Regions from separate parts of the Pseudoalteromonas sp. S408 genome, predicted to be linked through region 2. Evidence: predicted binding sites of a transcription regulator. Region 2 holds the regulator's gene; the other holds the start of a gene.

Evidence for each region. The regulator FliA, encoded in region 2, starts transcription of late flagellar genes. The targets are predictions, from matches to a motif close to CTAAAGNTNNNNNNNNNNNNGCCGATA.
Region 1: the regulator FliA is predicted to act here: its motif matches at 4,671-4,697, upstream of pomA (flagellar motor protein PomA).

What each region holds. Positions count from the first base shown of each region.
Region 1 is NZ_PNDY01000021.1:2,024-9,540, forward strand. It holds gene CWB62_RS14945 (M20 metallopeptidase family protein) at 1-792, shown strand, start outside; gene CWB62_RS14950 (DNA topoisomerase III) at 817-2,757, opposite strand; gene CWB62_RS14955 (flagellar motor protein MotB) at 2,920-3,840, opposite strand; gene pomA (flagellar motor protein PomA) at 3,843-4,610, opposite strand; gene CWB62_RS14965 (exodeoxyribonuclease VII small subunit) at 4,896-5,138, shown strand; gene ispA ((2E,6E)-farnesyl diphosphate synthase) at 5,141-6,028, shown strand; gene dxs (1-deoxy-D-xylulose-5-phosphate synthase) at 6,130-7,517, shown strand, end outside.
Region 2 is NZ_PNDY01000001.1:196,020-203,536, reverse strand. It holds gene flhF (flagellar biosynthesis GTPase FlhF) at 1-254, shown strand, start outside; gene CWB62_RS01040 (MinD/ParA family ATP-binding protein) at 247-1,107, shown strand; gene CWB62_RS01035 (RNA polymerase sigma factor FliA) at 1,134-1,844, shown strand; gene cheY (chemotaxis response regulator CheY) at 1,884-2,267, shown strand; gene CWB62_RS01025 (protein phosphatase CheZ) at 2,286-3,053, shown strand; gene CWB62_RS01020 (chemotaxis protein CheA) at 3,069-5,330, shown strand; gene CWB62_RS01015 (protein-glutamate methylesterase/protein-glutamine glutaminase) at 5,389-6,537, shown strand; gene CWB62_RS01010 (flagellar motor protein) at 6,530-7,294, shown strand; gene CWB62_RS01005 (flagellar motor protein MotB) at 7,296-7,517, shown strand, end outside.

The DNA.
Region 1 (7,517 bases), on a different contig from region 2:
GGGTTATTTAGTAAATATGCCAAGCCTGACCACATTATTGCTCTACATGTAAGTGCTAGCGTGCCAGCTGGTAAAGTTACCATGAAAAACGAATATACCATGGCAAGTGTGGATTCCGTTGATATAAATATAAAAGGTAAAGGCGGCCATGGTGCGTATCCTCATACCACTATTGACCCGGTAATCATAGCTGCTCGTACAGTATTGGCTTTGCAAACGATTACAAGTCGCGAGCTTTCTCCTCTTGAACCATCCGTTATAACAGTTGGCTCTATACATGGTGGTTCTAAACATAATGTTATTTCTGATGAGGTGAAACTGCAACTTACACTGCGAAGCTACAACCCAGATGTACGTAATGCGCAAATTGCTGCAATTAAACGAATAACCCGAGGAATTGCTCAAAGTGCAGGCCTTGAAGAATCTGACTATCCTGATGTTGTAGTGCATGAAGATGAATCAATTCCATCGACTTATAATAACCCTGCACAAACTAATATAGTACGAGGTGCTATTAAAAATGCCATAGGCGATACAAACGTACTTGAAACACAAGCAGTAATGGCAGGGGAGGACTTTGGCCTTTATGGCCGTACCGACGAGAACATCCCTATAACATTATTTTGGCTAGGCGGCGTTAATCAACAGCAATACGAAAAAGCAATAAAAAACAACGAAACACTTCCATCATTGCACTCAAGTAAATTTGCACCTGATTATAAAGCGGCGCTTCCTACTGGAATTAAAGCCATGAGTAACGCTGCGGTTGCGTTATTTAATAAAAGTGAATGACTTATAAACCAACAAGCCCTGCGGTTAATTTGTTACAGGGCTTTTTTTGTAGCCTGATTTTTTAAAAGGTGCTTTTTTAGCGCGCTTTGCAAAGCGCTTTTTGGCAGGCGTTTTAGGCAGCTTGGCAAATACCCTGCTGTCACAGTTAGCGGCCTGCTCCACAAAATTAGTAAGATCAGCAAGTAGAGGTTGTAAAAACTGCTGATAACTCAAGGATTGTTGTGCAATATCACCTAGGCTTGACTCCCATTTTGCCGTTAAGTCAGGACTTGCTAAACCTTCAGGCAAAACACTAATTAATGCAAGACCTGTCTCTGTGGCTTTAATTGTTTTGCCTTCACGCTTTAAAAAGCGCCGTTTAAATAACAACTCTATAATGCCTGCTCGAGTAGCTTCAGTACCTAAACCATCGGTCTCTTTTAATATTTTTTTGATATGTGGATCTTTTACATAACGGCTAATCCCCGTCATCGCAGCCAACAATGTTGCATCAGTAAAATGAGCTGGGGGCGAAGTGTGCTTTTCTATTACACTTCCTTGAGTACATGTCAGGTTCATCCCTTTTTCAAGATAAGGCAACGTTGCCTCTTCTTTTAATTCTGATTTACCCATTAACACTTTAAAACCTAAGCTGACTTCTTGTTTAGCGTTGGCTTTAAATAAACCACCAGCAATTGTTACCTCTGCTTTAGTTTCGTTATAAACATAATCTGGGTAAAACTGTATTAAATAATGCCTACATATTAACTGGTATACTTTCGCTTCATCATTTGCCAAGTATGCGCTTTTTAAAAGTTTAGCCGTCGGTACTATAGCGTGGTGAGCAGCCACTTTAGAATCATTAAAACATTTACTCTTATGCTTTACGTTTGCTCCATCGACTAATTCTACTGGCTGTCCTTTGTTCTGTGCTATCGCTTTAAAGATAGCGGCGGCATCTTGGTGATGATCTTTTGGTAAATACCGATTGTCTGAACGAGGATAAGTAATTAATTTGTGACGTTCATATAATCCTTGGCAAATATCAAGCACTTGCTGGGCAGGCATGCCAAATGCTTTAGCTGCATCTATTTGTAGTGCGGATAGGTTATAAGGCAAAGGTGCACTTTGTTTTTTTTGCTTTTGTTCAAGCGCTGTTACCTCTCCTTTTTGATTAGTTATACGCGAAGCCACATTTTCGGCTAATGCTTTATTTAGCACTCGCCCTTCTTCATCTTGATAAGGTTCGCAAGCTTTACTCGGTACCCACTTGGCTGTAAATAGCTGCTGTTCAGGAGTAACTAAACTAGCTAATACCTCATAAAATGGTTTTGATACAAAATTAACTATTTCGTTATCGCGATTAACCACTAACCCTAAAATGGGAGTTTGTACGCGACCAACTGATAGCACATTGCCAAACCCTGCTTTTTGCCCAGCTAACGTATAAGCCCGAGTGAGATTCATCCCAAATAGCCAGTCGGCTCGTGAACGTGCAAGCGCTGATACACTCAATGGGATAAACTCTCTATTAGAGCGCATGCTACTAAGTGATTTTTTAACTGCCACTAAGTTTAAATCACTTATAAGTAGACGCTGAATACTTTGCTTTTTAGTTTTACTTATTTTGGCTTGTTCTATCACTTCATCTACAAGTAATTGCCCTTCACGATCGGGATCACCGGCATGTATAAGTGTTGTAGCCTGTTTAATTAACTTTTTTAAGACGCTAAGCTGCTTGCGAGTTTTTGTTTTAGCCTTTAACTGCCATTGTCCCGGTATTATCGGGAGATGTTCTAATTGCCATTTTTTATAGCGCTCATCGTAATCATCAGGCTCAGCTTGTTCTAACAAATGACCAATACACCACGAAACACAATCACCATTAGCGACCTCAATGTAACCATCGTGTTTTTTGTGTGGTTTTGGAAGTGCATCAGCGATTGCACGTCCAAGTGAAGGTTTTTCTGCAATGTAGAGTTTCATACACTCGCCTACAACTGGTTATATAAACAGTAGTCTAGCATAGCAATTTCAAAGAGGGAGAGTTTTTAATGAATTGTCTGCATTAATGAGTATCAAGTGGTAGTGACTCGTAAAGCTTATAAGCTGGGCTGCTAATTAAGCCCAGCTTTATAATTAAAAGAGTTATCTTACATCAATAGGATCAGATTCTTTTGCCTTGCCTTGTAATATAGATATTTCAACTCGGCGATTACGGCGTCTGTCTTCATTGGTATCGTTAGGAACTAGCGGCCTTGTTTCCGCACGGCCAACGACCATCATTCGTGTTTTATCAAATCCTTGAACTGTTTGTAATTCGCTGGCAACAGCCACTGCGCGCTTAGATGACAAATCCCAGTTATTAACGTATAACTCATTCGATACCTGGAAATCATCTGTATGCCCTGAAACAGTAATTTCCCCTGGCACGTCTTTTAAAAGCACACCAATATCCTGAATAATGGGTTTAAACTTAGGCTGTAAAAAAGCACTGCCCGAAGGAAACGAACCATTCTCACGAATACGAATAATAATTTGCTGGCCCAAAGACTCAAGCTCTATTGCACCATCTATTATTTGCTTCTCTAACTGCTGCGCTATTTTTTTAACGAGTTCATTTGTTTGCTCTTGATCTGCTGCAGATGTTGCTTGTTCAGATGATTGTTCTTGCGATGTACTTCGAGACTCACCACCGCGCTTATCACCCCGCTGCTCTTGTCTACCGCCAGCAGAACTTTCATCACCGGCCTGAAACTCTAGCATTTGCTGGGTCATTTCAACGGTTTGCTGCTGAATGGTTTCTATTGGTGTAGGTTCTGGTTTACCTGGGGTGAATTCCATGGCGATAACTGATGTCCCTTTTGGGATATCTTTAACTTCAATTTTATTTTGTACACCAAAAGCAAACTTCATAGAGCCTGCTATTTGTTTAAATTTAAGTACATCCATTTCTGAGAATGCCAATAATAGTACAAAAAAGCACATCAACAACGACATTAAATCAGCAAATGTTCCCATCCACGCAGGCAAACCTGGGGGGGGACATTTGCACTCTTCATCAGACATGGCTACTCCTCGGTATCAACTTTACGTTTAGACTCAGCTAAGTAATTTTTCAAAATACCTTCTATCACTTTCGGATTTTGACCATCTTGAATCCCTAAAATAGCATCAAGAATTAAACGCTGATTCATTGCCTCTTCGTCTTTACGCAGCTCGAGTTTTACCTGAATTGGAATTGCTACAACGTTTGCTAAAAATGCACCATACAGAGTGGTCAATAGTGCCACGGCCATTGCAGGCCCGATAGCTTTAGGGTCGTCCATGTTTGATAACATGGCAACTAGGCCTATCAATGTACCAATCATCCCCATTGCTGGAGCTATATCGGCAAGTGCTTTAAATAAGCCAGCACCGAGCTCATGACGGGTGGTGGTTAGGGAAATATCTTTTTGAAGTGTGGCGCGCACAACGTCAGCGTCATGCCCATCAACAAGCATGTCAACGCCTTTACGCATAAATGGATTTGGAATTTCAGCTTCTTCGAGTGCTAAAAACCCCCCTTTACGAGCAGAATCTGCAAGCTCTACTGCTTTTTCAATTAACTCTTCAGGCGATTCAATTTTAAACATGAATGCCTTACCAACCACTTTACCTATCCCTAAAAATTGAGACATAGTGAAGTTTGATAAAACAATAAATAGCGAGCCACCAAATACAATTACACTTGAAGGTGCATCGGCAAACATGCCCATTTCACCGCTACTACTCATAAACATAGACATGACGATTAAGCCAATTGCGCCTAGGATCCCTATTATGGTTGCTAAATCCACATTTCCTCCAGAGATTTCATGTTTAAATGCCTTATCATAAACTTTTTATTATTAACTGCTTATCGGCAACATATTGAATTGCTTAAGTCGTTTTTGTAAATAAACATATAAAGTTATATTTATTATTTTATATCAAGTTAGGCACACAGCCTAATTATCGAGTTTTCTTGATAAATAGCACGCCATTAATCGCCCTAAATGTAAAAAACTCATATCATCCTTTGACCTAGTTTAGCATTCCCCCTAAAATTGGCTCCTAAATTTATTATGTAAGCTAAAATAAAGATGGCGACTAAAAAACCTGAAAACTTAAGTTTCGAAAAAGCACTAGAAGAATTATCAACAATTGTTAGTGAAATGGAACAAGGTGATTTATCGCTTGAACAATCATTGAAGCAGTTCGAGCGTGGTATCGCACTCGCTGGAGCGTCATCTGAAAAACTACAGCAAGCAGAACAAAAAGTATCTATTTTAATGGGCAATAGCGAAAAGTCAGCACTTACAAACTTTAATAACGATATGGAATAGTTGTGAGCATAAAAGACTATATTGAACGTGTTCAGATAGATGTAGCCACTACACTCAACCGCTACTTTGAACAGCCGCTCGATAGCGATAAAACCATAAAAGAAGCCACTCATTACAGCTTATTTAACGGTGGTAAAAGGCTACGCCCTTTTTTGGTTTACGCTGTTGGTGAAATGCTCGGTGCTAAAAAAAGTGACTTAGACATTTTAGCTGCAGCCATAGAGTGCATTCACAGTTACTCCTTAGTACATGACGATCTGCCCGCTATGGATGATGATGATTTACGCCGCGGCTACCCTACTTGTCATATTGTGTATGGCGAAGCACAAGCTATTTTAGCCGGTGATGCATTGCAAACTCTCGCCTTTGAACTTATAGCCACACACAACTTTAATTGCTCAGCGCAATCGCAAGTAAAAATGATTGCTGCTCTTGCACATGCATCAGGTATTGAAGGTATGGTTGCGGGGCAAGGCTTAGACATTGCCGCAACTGACACAGTTGTTTCGGTACAAGAACTTGAACGCATCCACAAGTTAAAAACCGGTGCACTAATTAACTGTGCTATAACATTAGGTGCGCTGTGCAGTGAAAACGCAGATGAACAAACTTTAGATAACTTGAGTATTTTTGGGTATGCTATAGGGTTGGCATTTCAAGTACACGACGATATTTTAGACGTGGAAGGTGACACCAATATATTAGGTAAACCACAAGGCTCAGATATAGAAGCGAATAAAGCGACATATCCAGCGTTATTAGGTATGCTAGGCGCTAAAGAAAAGGCGCAAAATTTAATAACACAAGCCCACGAAGCGTTAGCACTTATGGATGCAGATACAACGCTTCTTGCGTCGCTAGCAAATTACCTTATTGAACGTGACCATTAGTCGCAGCTTAAGCGTATTGCAAATAGCACTGACATTATTACTTAACATTCGTTATTCATTCCTAGTTGAAAACGAATGTGCTCGAAGGATATAAAAAAACCATGACACTTGATAGTAGCAAGTATCCATTACTTAACTTGGTTGACAAACCAGCTCAATTACGAGACTTAGCGCAGAATAAACTTCCCGAGTTTAGCAATGAACTACGTGAGTATTTACTTAACTCTGTATCGCAAAGTAGCGGTCATTTAGCGTCTGGTTTAGGCACGGTTGAGCTTACAGTTGCACTTCATTACGTGTATAACACACCAGAAGATCGTGTAGTATGGGATGTTGGGCATCAAGCCTATCCGCATAAAATCTTAACGGGTCGGCGTGATTTAATGCACACCATTCGTCAAAAAAATGGCCTTCACCCATTCCCGTTTAGAGATGAAAGTGACTACGACACATTTAGCGTTGGTCATTCAAGCACTTCAATTTCTGCAGCATTAGGCATGTCAATTGCGGCGCAAAAAGAAGGCGCTGGCCGCAAAACTGTCGCTGTTATTGGTGATGGCGCTATTACTGCGGGCATGGCGTTTGAAGCAATGAATCACTTAGGTGATGTAAAATCAGACATGCTTATTATTTTAAATGATAATGAAATGTCGATTTCTGAAAACGTTGGCGCATTAACCAATCATTTTGCACGTATTTTATCTGGTAGCTTTTACACCAATATTCGCGAAGGGAGTAAAAAACTACTGTCTGGCGTACCGCCTGTTAAAGAGCTTGCCAGCAGAATGGAAGAGCACCTTAAAGGCATGGTTATACCAGGTACGTTTTTTGAAGAACTTGGCTTAAATTATATTGGCCCAATTGATGGGCACGATGTAAACATGCTGGTTGATACATTACGTAATATGCGTAATTTAAAAGGCCCACAACTTCTTCATATAAAAACGCAAAAAGGTAAAGGTTACAAGCCAGCTGAAGCAGATCCAATTGGCTATCACGGCGTACCTAAATTTGACCCCAGCACATCAAGTCTACCAAAATCAAAACCAGGCGCGCCTACTTTTTCAAAAGTATTTGGCGACTGGTTATGCGACATGGCAGAGCAAGACGACAAATTAATGGCTATTACACCGGCTATGCGTGAAGGTTCGGGCATGGTGCGCTTTTCAAAAGAGCATGCTGATAAGTATTTTGACGTAGCAATTGCTGAACAACATGCCGTCACCCTAGCTGCGGGGTTTGCTTGTGAAGGCTTAAAGCCTGTTGTTGCTATATATTCCAGCTTTTTACAACGCGCGTACGATCAATTAATTCACGATGTTGCATTGCAAAACTTACCCGTATTATTTGCCATAGACCGAGCAGGTATTGTGGGTGCCGATGGCGAAACACATCAAGGCGCATACGACCTAAGTTTTATGCGTTGTATTCCTAATATGGTTATTATGGCACCTAGCGATACTAACGAATGCCGCCAAATGTTATACAC
Region 2 (7,517 bases):
AAGTGCAGTTAAGTGGTTGTATATTCACCAAATTAGACGAATCTTTAAGTTTAGGTGAGATTATTAGTATTGCGATTCAAAATCGCCTTCCAATAGGGTATCTTACTAACGGTCAACGAGTACCAGAAGATATTCGAGTTGCAAATGCTGAAAAACTAGTTAAAAAGGCTGAGCAACTCTATTTAAAAAGAGCAAAAGCACAACATTCAAGGCACCAAGCAGTGGCGCCAAGCACAGTAGGGATGTATGATTAACACAGTATTAGATCAAGCAAGTGGCCTGCGCAAAATGAGTCAAAACAATAACAACGGCGTAAAAGTTATCGCTGTCACTGGCGGTAAAGGTGGAGTAGGAAAAACAAATGTTTCTCTTAATACTGCAATTGCATTAGGCCAGCAAGGTAACAGAGTATTGGTTCTTGATGCCGATTTAGGCTTAGCAAACTGTGACGTTATGCTAGGGCTGCGTGTTGAACGTAACTTATCACATGTTTTATCTGGTGAATGCGAACTTGATGAAATTCTAGTTGAAGGCCCCGCAGGTATTAAAATTGTACCCGCGACGTCGGGTTCTCAAAGCATGGTTGAATTGTCGCCTTCAGAGCATGCGGGACTCATCAGAGCTTTTAGCGAATTAAATACAGAATTTGATATTTTAATTGTAGATACTGCAGCAGGTATTTCTGACATGGTGCTGAGTTTTTCCCGCGCAGCACAAGATGTAATGGTTGTTGTATGCGACGAGCCCACATCAATAACAGATGCCTACGCGCTGATAAAAGTATTGAGCCGTGAGCATGGTGTATATAAATTTAAAATTGTTGCAAATATGGTCCGCAGCATGCGTGAAGGGCAAGAGTTATTTGCTAAACTTTCCAAAGTAACCGATCGTTTTTTAGATGTATCAATGGACTTGGTTGCAACGGTTCCCTACGACGAAAATATGCGTAAGGCAACACGCCGTCAAAAAGTTATTGTAGAACTTTTTCCAAATTCGCCTGCGGCACTGGCGTTTCAAGCGCTAGCAACAAAAGCAGTTAAATGGCCAATACCTAACCAACCATCGGGTCATCTGGAGTTTTTCATAGAGAAACTAGTAAACGGCTAATTATGACAACATTGGTGAATAAAGTTATGGGATATCAATCAGCACAAAATTTAAATGTGATTGTTGAAAAACATGCATCACTCGTCAAAAAAGTGGCATGTCACCTTATAGCGCGTTTACCTGCCAGCGTTCAGCTGGACGATTTAATACAATCAGGCATGATTGGCCTGATTGAAGCATCTAAGAGCTTTGATGCAACCAAAGGCGCCAGCTTTGAAACGTTTGCAGGGATTCGTATTCGTGGCGCAATGCTTGACGAAATGCGACGCGGCGATTGGGCACCCCGTTCGGTGCATCGCAAAAGCCGTTTGGTGGCTGAAACAATTGCTTTTTTAGAAAAAAGCTTAAGCCGTGAGCCTACATATATAGAAGTTGCTGAAAAACTTGAAATTTCGTTAAATGAGTACCATCATATCTTAAACGATGTAAATGCAAGTAAAGTACTAGGTATAGAAGACCTTGGTGTCGACGAGGATGTCATCAGTCCAGTTGATCAAGATTTAGCGCTAGACAAACCGTTTAATAACGTTAAAAATGAGCGGTTTAATGAGTCTTTATTAGGTGCGATAAAATCTTTGCCAGAGCGAGATGCAATGGTGCTGTCTTTGTACTATAACGATGAAATGAATTTAAAAGAAATAGGGCATATACTCGATGTAAGCGAATCGCGTGTAAGTCAAATACATGGTCAGGCGATGATTAAGCTCAAAGCTAAAATCAATGACTGGATAAATTAGTAGTAAGTAAACAAGGTTAAGACCTCACTGGGGGATGTTTTGGATAAAAACATGAAAATTCTGGTTGTTGACGATTTTTCAACAATGAGACGTATTATTAAAAATCTGTTGCGTGACTTAGGTTTCACTAATGTTCAAGAAGCAGACGATGGGTCAACCGCTTTGCCAATGCTACAAAATCAAGTATTTGATTTTGTTGTTACCGATTGGAATATGCCAGGAATGCAGGGTATAGACCTGCTAAGAGCAATACGTGCGGATGATAAGCTTAAACACATTCCGGTATTGATGGTAACGGCTGAAGCTAAAAAAGAACAAATTATAGCGGCAGCACAGGCAGGTGTTAATGGTTATATTGTTAAGCCATTTACTGCTGGAACACTCAAAACTAAATTAGAAAAAGTATTTGAACGTTTAGGCTAATGATAGGGGGAGAGGCTTATGTCAGCACTTGCTGCGCCTCAAATAACTTTAGAACAAGCTCGTCAGCTCGTTGTTTATCTAGAAAACGGTGAGCAAGACAAAGCCAATCAGTTAATTTTAGATACTGCTTCTAAGGAGCAATCTGAAATATTTGCTGAAGTTGGAAAGTTAACCCGTCAATTGCATGAAGCTTTAAAAAGCTTCGAGCTAGACACTCGCTTAACTGACTTAACTACCGATGCGATTCCAGATGCAAAAAAACGGCTTAATTACGTTATAGAAATGACAGAAAATGCCGCAAATAAAACAATGGATGCTGTTGAGGCTAGCCTACCAATTGCTCAGCAGTTGGCGGATGAGATATCTCATATCAAACCGACATGGGATCGCCTAATGAATCGAGAGATTGAGTTAGGAGAGTTTAAATCGTTATGCCACAGCATTGATAAGTTTATGAACAATTCTCATCATAAAACCGATGAGCTGCAAAGTTTGATGACAAATGTACTTATGGCGCAAGACTATCAAGATTTAACCGGGCAAGTTATTCGCCGGGTTATTGAGCTTGTTAGAGAAGTTGAAGAAAGCTTGATCCATCTTTTGACTGCCTTTGCTGATCAAAACGACGGTAAAGTCGAAAAAATAGAACAACAAAAAACAAATGAACCATTAGACGAACAAACTTTAGCAGGTCCAGAAGGCCCTATTATTGATAAAGAATCACGTAATGATGTTGTATCTGATCAAGATGAAGTCGATGATCTTTTATCAAGTTTGGGCTTCTAAGAGGAGAGTAACTGCATGTTTGAAGTCGATGAAGATATTTTACAAGACTTTCTTGTAGAGGCAGGAGAAATCCTAGAGCTTTTATCTGAACAGTTAGTTGAGCTGGAAAACAATCCAGAAGACACCGAATTACTCAATGCCATATTTAGAGGGTTTCACACTGTAAAAGGTGGTGCTGGGTTTTTAGCCATGACGGAGTTAGTTGACGCATGTCATGGTGCAGAAAATGTATTCGATTTACTCAGACAGGGTGTACGAACAGTTAACTCTGAGTTAATGGATGTGATTTTGCAGGCACTCGACACTATTAACGAGATGTTTGCTACCATTCAAAACCGCGATAAACCTGAGCCTGCCGATCCCGAACTACTTGAAGTTCTTCACAAACTGGGCTTGCCTCCAACAGAGGAAGAGCTTGCTGGTGAATCTCCATTTGACACGGCAGATGAGCCTCAACATGAAGCTTTAGAAACGCCTGCGGCAGAAGAAACTTCATCAGCAGATGAAGAAGACCCATTTGCCTTTGATGAGTTATTTAGCGGCGGTTCAGCTGCGCAAAGCGATGAAGAAACTCAGATAGATGAAATAACAGAAGATGAATTCGAAAACCTACTTGACGAGCTACACGGGAAAGGTCAAAGCCCAATAGCTGAAAGTTCGCCAAGTAGCAGTGATGTCAGTGGAGACATTACAGATGATGAGTTTGATAATCTACTTGATGAACTCCATGGCGTTGGAAGCTTTGGCGCTGTTGCCGCTAGTGAGCCTGCAAAAGAGCAACCAGCAAGTAATAATCCAGTAGAAAATACTGCAACGGCATCAACAAATACATCGGCAAGTAATACTAGCGATGATGAAATTAGTGATGATGAATTTGAGGCTTTACTAGATGAACTTCATGGCAGCGGCGCCCCTAAATCAATAGAGAGTCCTGCAGCTTCAGAGTCTAAGCCAGCGCCAAAACCCGCGGCTAAGGTAAGTGAGCCTGTTAAAAAGCCTGAACCTGTAAAAGCTGCTGCGCCAAAACCAGTGCAAAAGCCTGCAGAAAAACCAGCAGCAAAAGCAGCGCCTGCTCCAGCGCCTGCAGCTGTGAAAAAACCAGCTCCTCCTCAAGCAGAAACAACAGTCCGAGTTGACACAAAACGCCTAGACCAAATAATGAATATGGTGGGTGAGCTTGTACTTGTTCGTAACAGGTTGGTAAGTTTAGCAACAAACTCAGAAAGTGAAGCAATGGGTAAAGCCATTTCTAACTTAGATGTTGTGACGGCTGATATCCAAGGCGCAGTAATGCAAACGCGAATGCAGCCAATTAAAAAGGTATTTGGCCGCTTCCCTCGCGTTGTTCGTGACTTAGCACGAAGCTTAAATAAAGATATTAGTTTACAGCTTGTTGGTGAAGAAACTGATTTAGATAAAAACTTGGTTGAGGCACTTGCAGATCCACTTGTTCACTTAGTTAGAAACTCAGTTGACCACGGAATAGAGATGCCAGCAGCTCGTGAAGCAGCTGGCAAACCTAGAACGGGTAATGTCACGCTTTCAGCTTCGCAAGAAGGCGACCATATCTTGTTAACTATCAAAGATGATGGTGCGGGTATGGATGCTGAGAAGCTCAAAAAAATTGCAATCAGTAAAGGCGTTTTAGATCACGATCAAGCGAGCCGTTTATCAGATACCGAAGCGTACAATTTAATATTTGCACCAGGATTTTCTACTAAGGAAGAGATCTCTGATATTTCAGGGCGTGGTGTGGGTATGGATGTTGTAAAAACTAAAATCACTCAACTTAATGGCTCAGTGAGTATTCAGTCAGAGCTAGGTGTTGGTACAATTTTAGAAATTAAAGTACCGCTAACACTTGCCATATTACCTACCTTAATGGTTGTAGTTGGTGAACAAACATTTGCACTACCATTGGCTGGTGTTAGTGAAATATTTCACTTAGATTTAACCAAAACAAATGTAGTTGATGGTCAACTAACGATCATTGTACGTAAAAAAGCAATACCGCTGTTTTATCTTGAGCATTGGTTAGTTAAAGGAGCAGATCGTACTCAGCGCAAAGCTCAAGGCCATGTTGTTATTGTTCAAATAGGTACTCAGCAGGTTGGTTTTGTCGTTGACTCCTTAATAGGGCAAGAAGAAGTTGTAATAAAGCCCCTTGATGCACTTCTTCAAGGCACTCCTGGTATGGCAGGTGCAACTATTACGTCAGATGGTGGAATTGCACTTATTTTAGATGTTCCCAATATGTTAAAACACTACGCAGGCTAAATCATAAAGCAGGCACACAATTAAGTGTGCCTGCATAGAAATTTAATAAGAGAGTTAAATGGCCGTAAAAGTTTTAGTTGTTGACGATTCAAGCTTTTTTCGTCGCAGAGTAAGCGAAATTCTTGAGCAAGACAGCGACATACAAGTAATTGGATTTGCCATAAATGGCAGAGAAGCTGTTGAAAAAACGGCCCAACTGCGTCCTGATATGATCACAATGGATGTAGAAATGCCAGTGCTTGATGGTATTAGCGCGGTTAAAGAAATAATGGCCAGCAATCCTACACCAATTTTAATGTTTTCTTCTTTGACCCGTGCTGGCGCAACAGCCACACTCGATGCTCTTGATGCGGGGGCGATGGACTTTCTGCCTAAAAAGTTTGAAGACATAGCACGTAATAATGAAGATGCCATAAAGCTTCTCCAAGCTAAAGTTAAAGAAATTGGCAATAGACGCATTCCCAGAACTTTTAAGCCAGTGTCGTATTCTAAACCCGCAACACGTGCGGTACCTCAAAGAAGTAGCACATCTTCCATCAGGCAACCGGATAGAAGTTTTCAGCGTTCAACCCCTGAACCATCATTAACCAAAACACAGAGCTCACTTCCTTCTCGTGCCAGTGGAAAGCAATATAGATTAGTCGCAATTGGTACGTCTACGGGTGGCCCAGTTGCTTTACAAAATGTGCTAACGCAATTACCAGCTAATTTCCCGCATCCTATTTTACTCATTCAGCATATGCCCGCTGCTTTTACACCGGCATTTGCAGCTCGCTTAAATGGTTTGTGCAAAATAAAAGTAAAAGAGGCACAACAAGGTGATCGGTTAGACCCAGGAACTGCTTATTTAGCGCCGGGCGGTCAACAAATGATGGTTGAAGGACGAGGTGGTTCAAAAATATTGCGTGTTTTTGAAGATAATAGCGAGCGAATTACTTATAAGCCTAGCGTCGATGTAACGTTTGCAAGTGTAGCTAAAGCTTTTCAAGGCGATGTATTAGCAATTATTTTAACTGGCATGGGCGCCGATGGTCGAGATGGTGCGAGAATGTTAAAACAAACTGGGGCTACTATTTGGGCACAAGACGAAAAAAGCTGTGTTGTTTATGGTATGCCACAAGCTGTTGCTAATGCGGGACTTTCAAGTGAGAGTTTAGCGCTGGATGATATTGCAACGCGGATAAAAAGTGAAACCGGTTGTGGATAAGCTCTCCGTACTTGGGTTAATAGTTGCACTAAGTGCTATAGCAATAGGCTATCATCTAGAAGGTGGTGTGATTGCAGCGCTTTTTAATGGTCCGGCACTCATTATTGTACTAGGTGGTACTTTAGGTGCTGTCATGCTTCAAACATCTGCCAGTACTTTTAAAAAAATGCTTAGAATGAGTCACTGGGTATTTGTTACGCCAAGCTATGATATTGATGATGCGATTGAACAGGTTAAACGTTGGTCGCATAAAGCGAGACAAGAGGGCTATTTAGCACTAGAAGATGAGGCATTAACGCATTCAGATGTTTATGCCGCAAAGGGGCTCAGCCTATTAGTTGATGGTGGTTCAGAACAAAAACTCAGAGATACACTTGAGATAGACTTATTATTAGAACGCGAACGCTTACTTGAAGCGGCTCGGGTTTACGAAGCAATGGGCGGCTATAGTCCTACCATAGGTATTTTAGGGGCCGTGCTTGGACTTATTCAAGCAATGTCTTTTATTACTGACCCCCAATTACTAGGTGCTGGAGTTGCTACTGCTTTTATTGCGACGATATACGGCGTGGGGTTGGCTAATTTATTATTTTTACCCATGGCAAATAAGCTTAAGCAACGTGTAGAAGAAAAGATGCTTTACCACGAAATGCTTGCTGAAGGTATCATTGCAATTAGCGATGGCCAAAGCCCTATGAATATAGAGTTAAAGCTTGAAGCTTACCGTGTTGAGCGGCCAAACCTAGTGGACGCATAAAATGATGCGTCGACGTTTGGGTCGCTCGGCCCAAAAAAGTCAGCACACAGAACGCTGGTTGGTGTCGTATGCTGACTACATGACCATCATGTTTGCTTTTTTTGTTGTAATGTACGCTATTGCAATAAACAAAGAGGAAAACTTTCAAATTCTATCGGATTCTTTAGAGCAAGTGTTTGATAAATCAGCACGTGTTTATTCTCAGCAAGGGACGGGGGTAGAG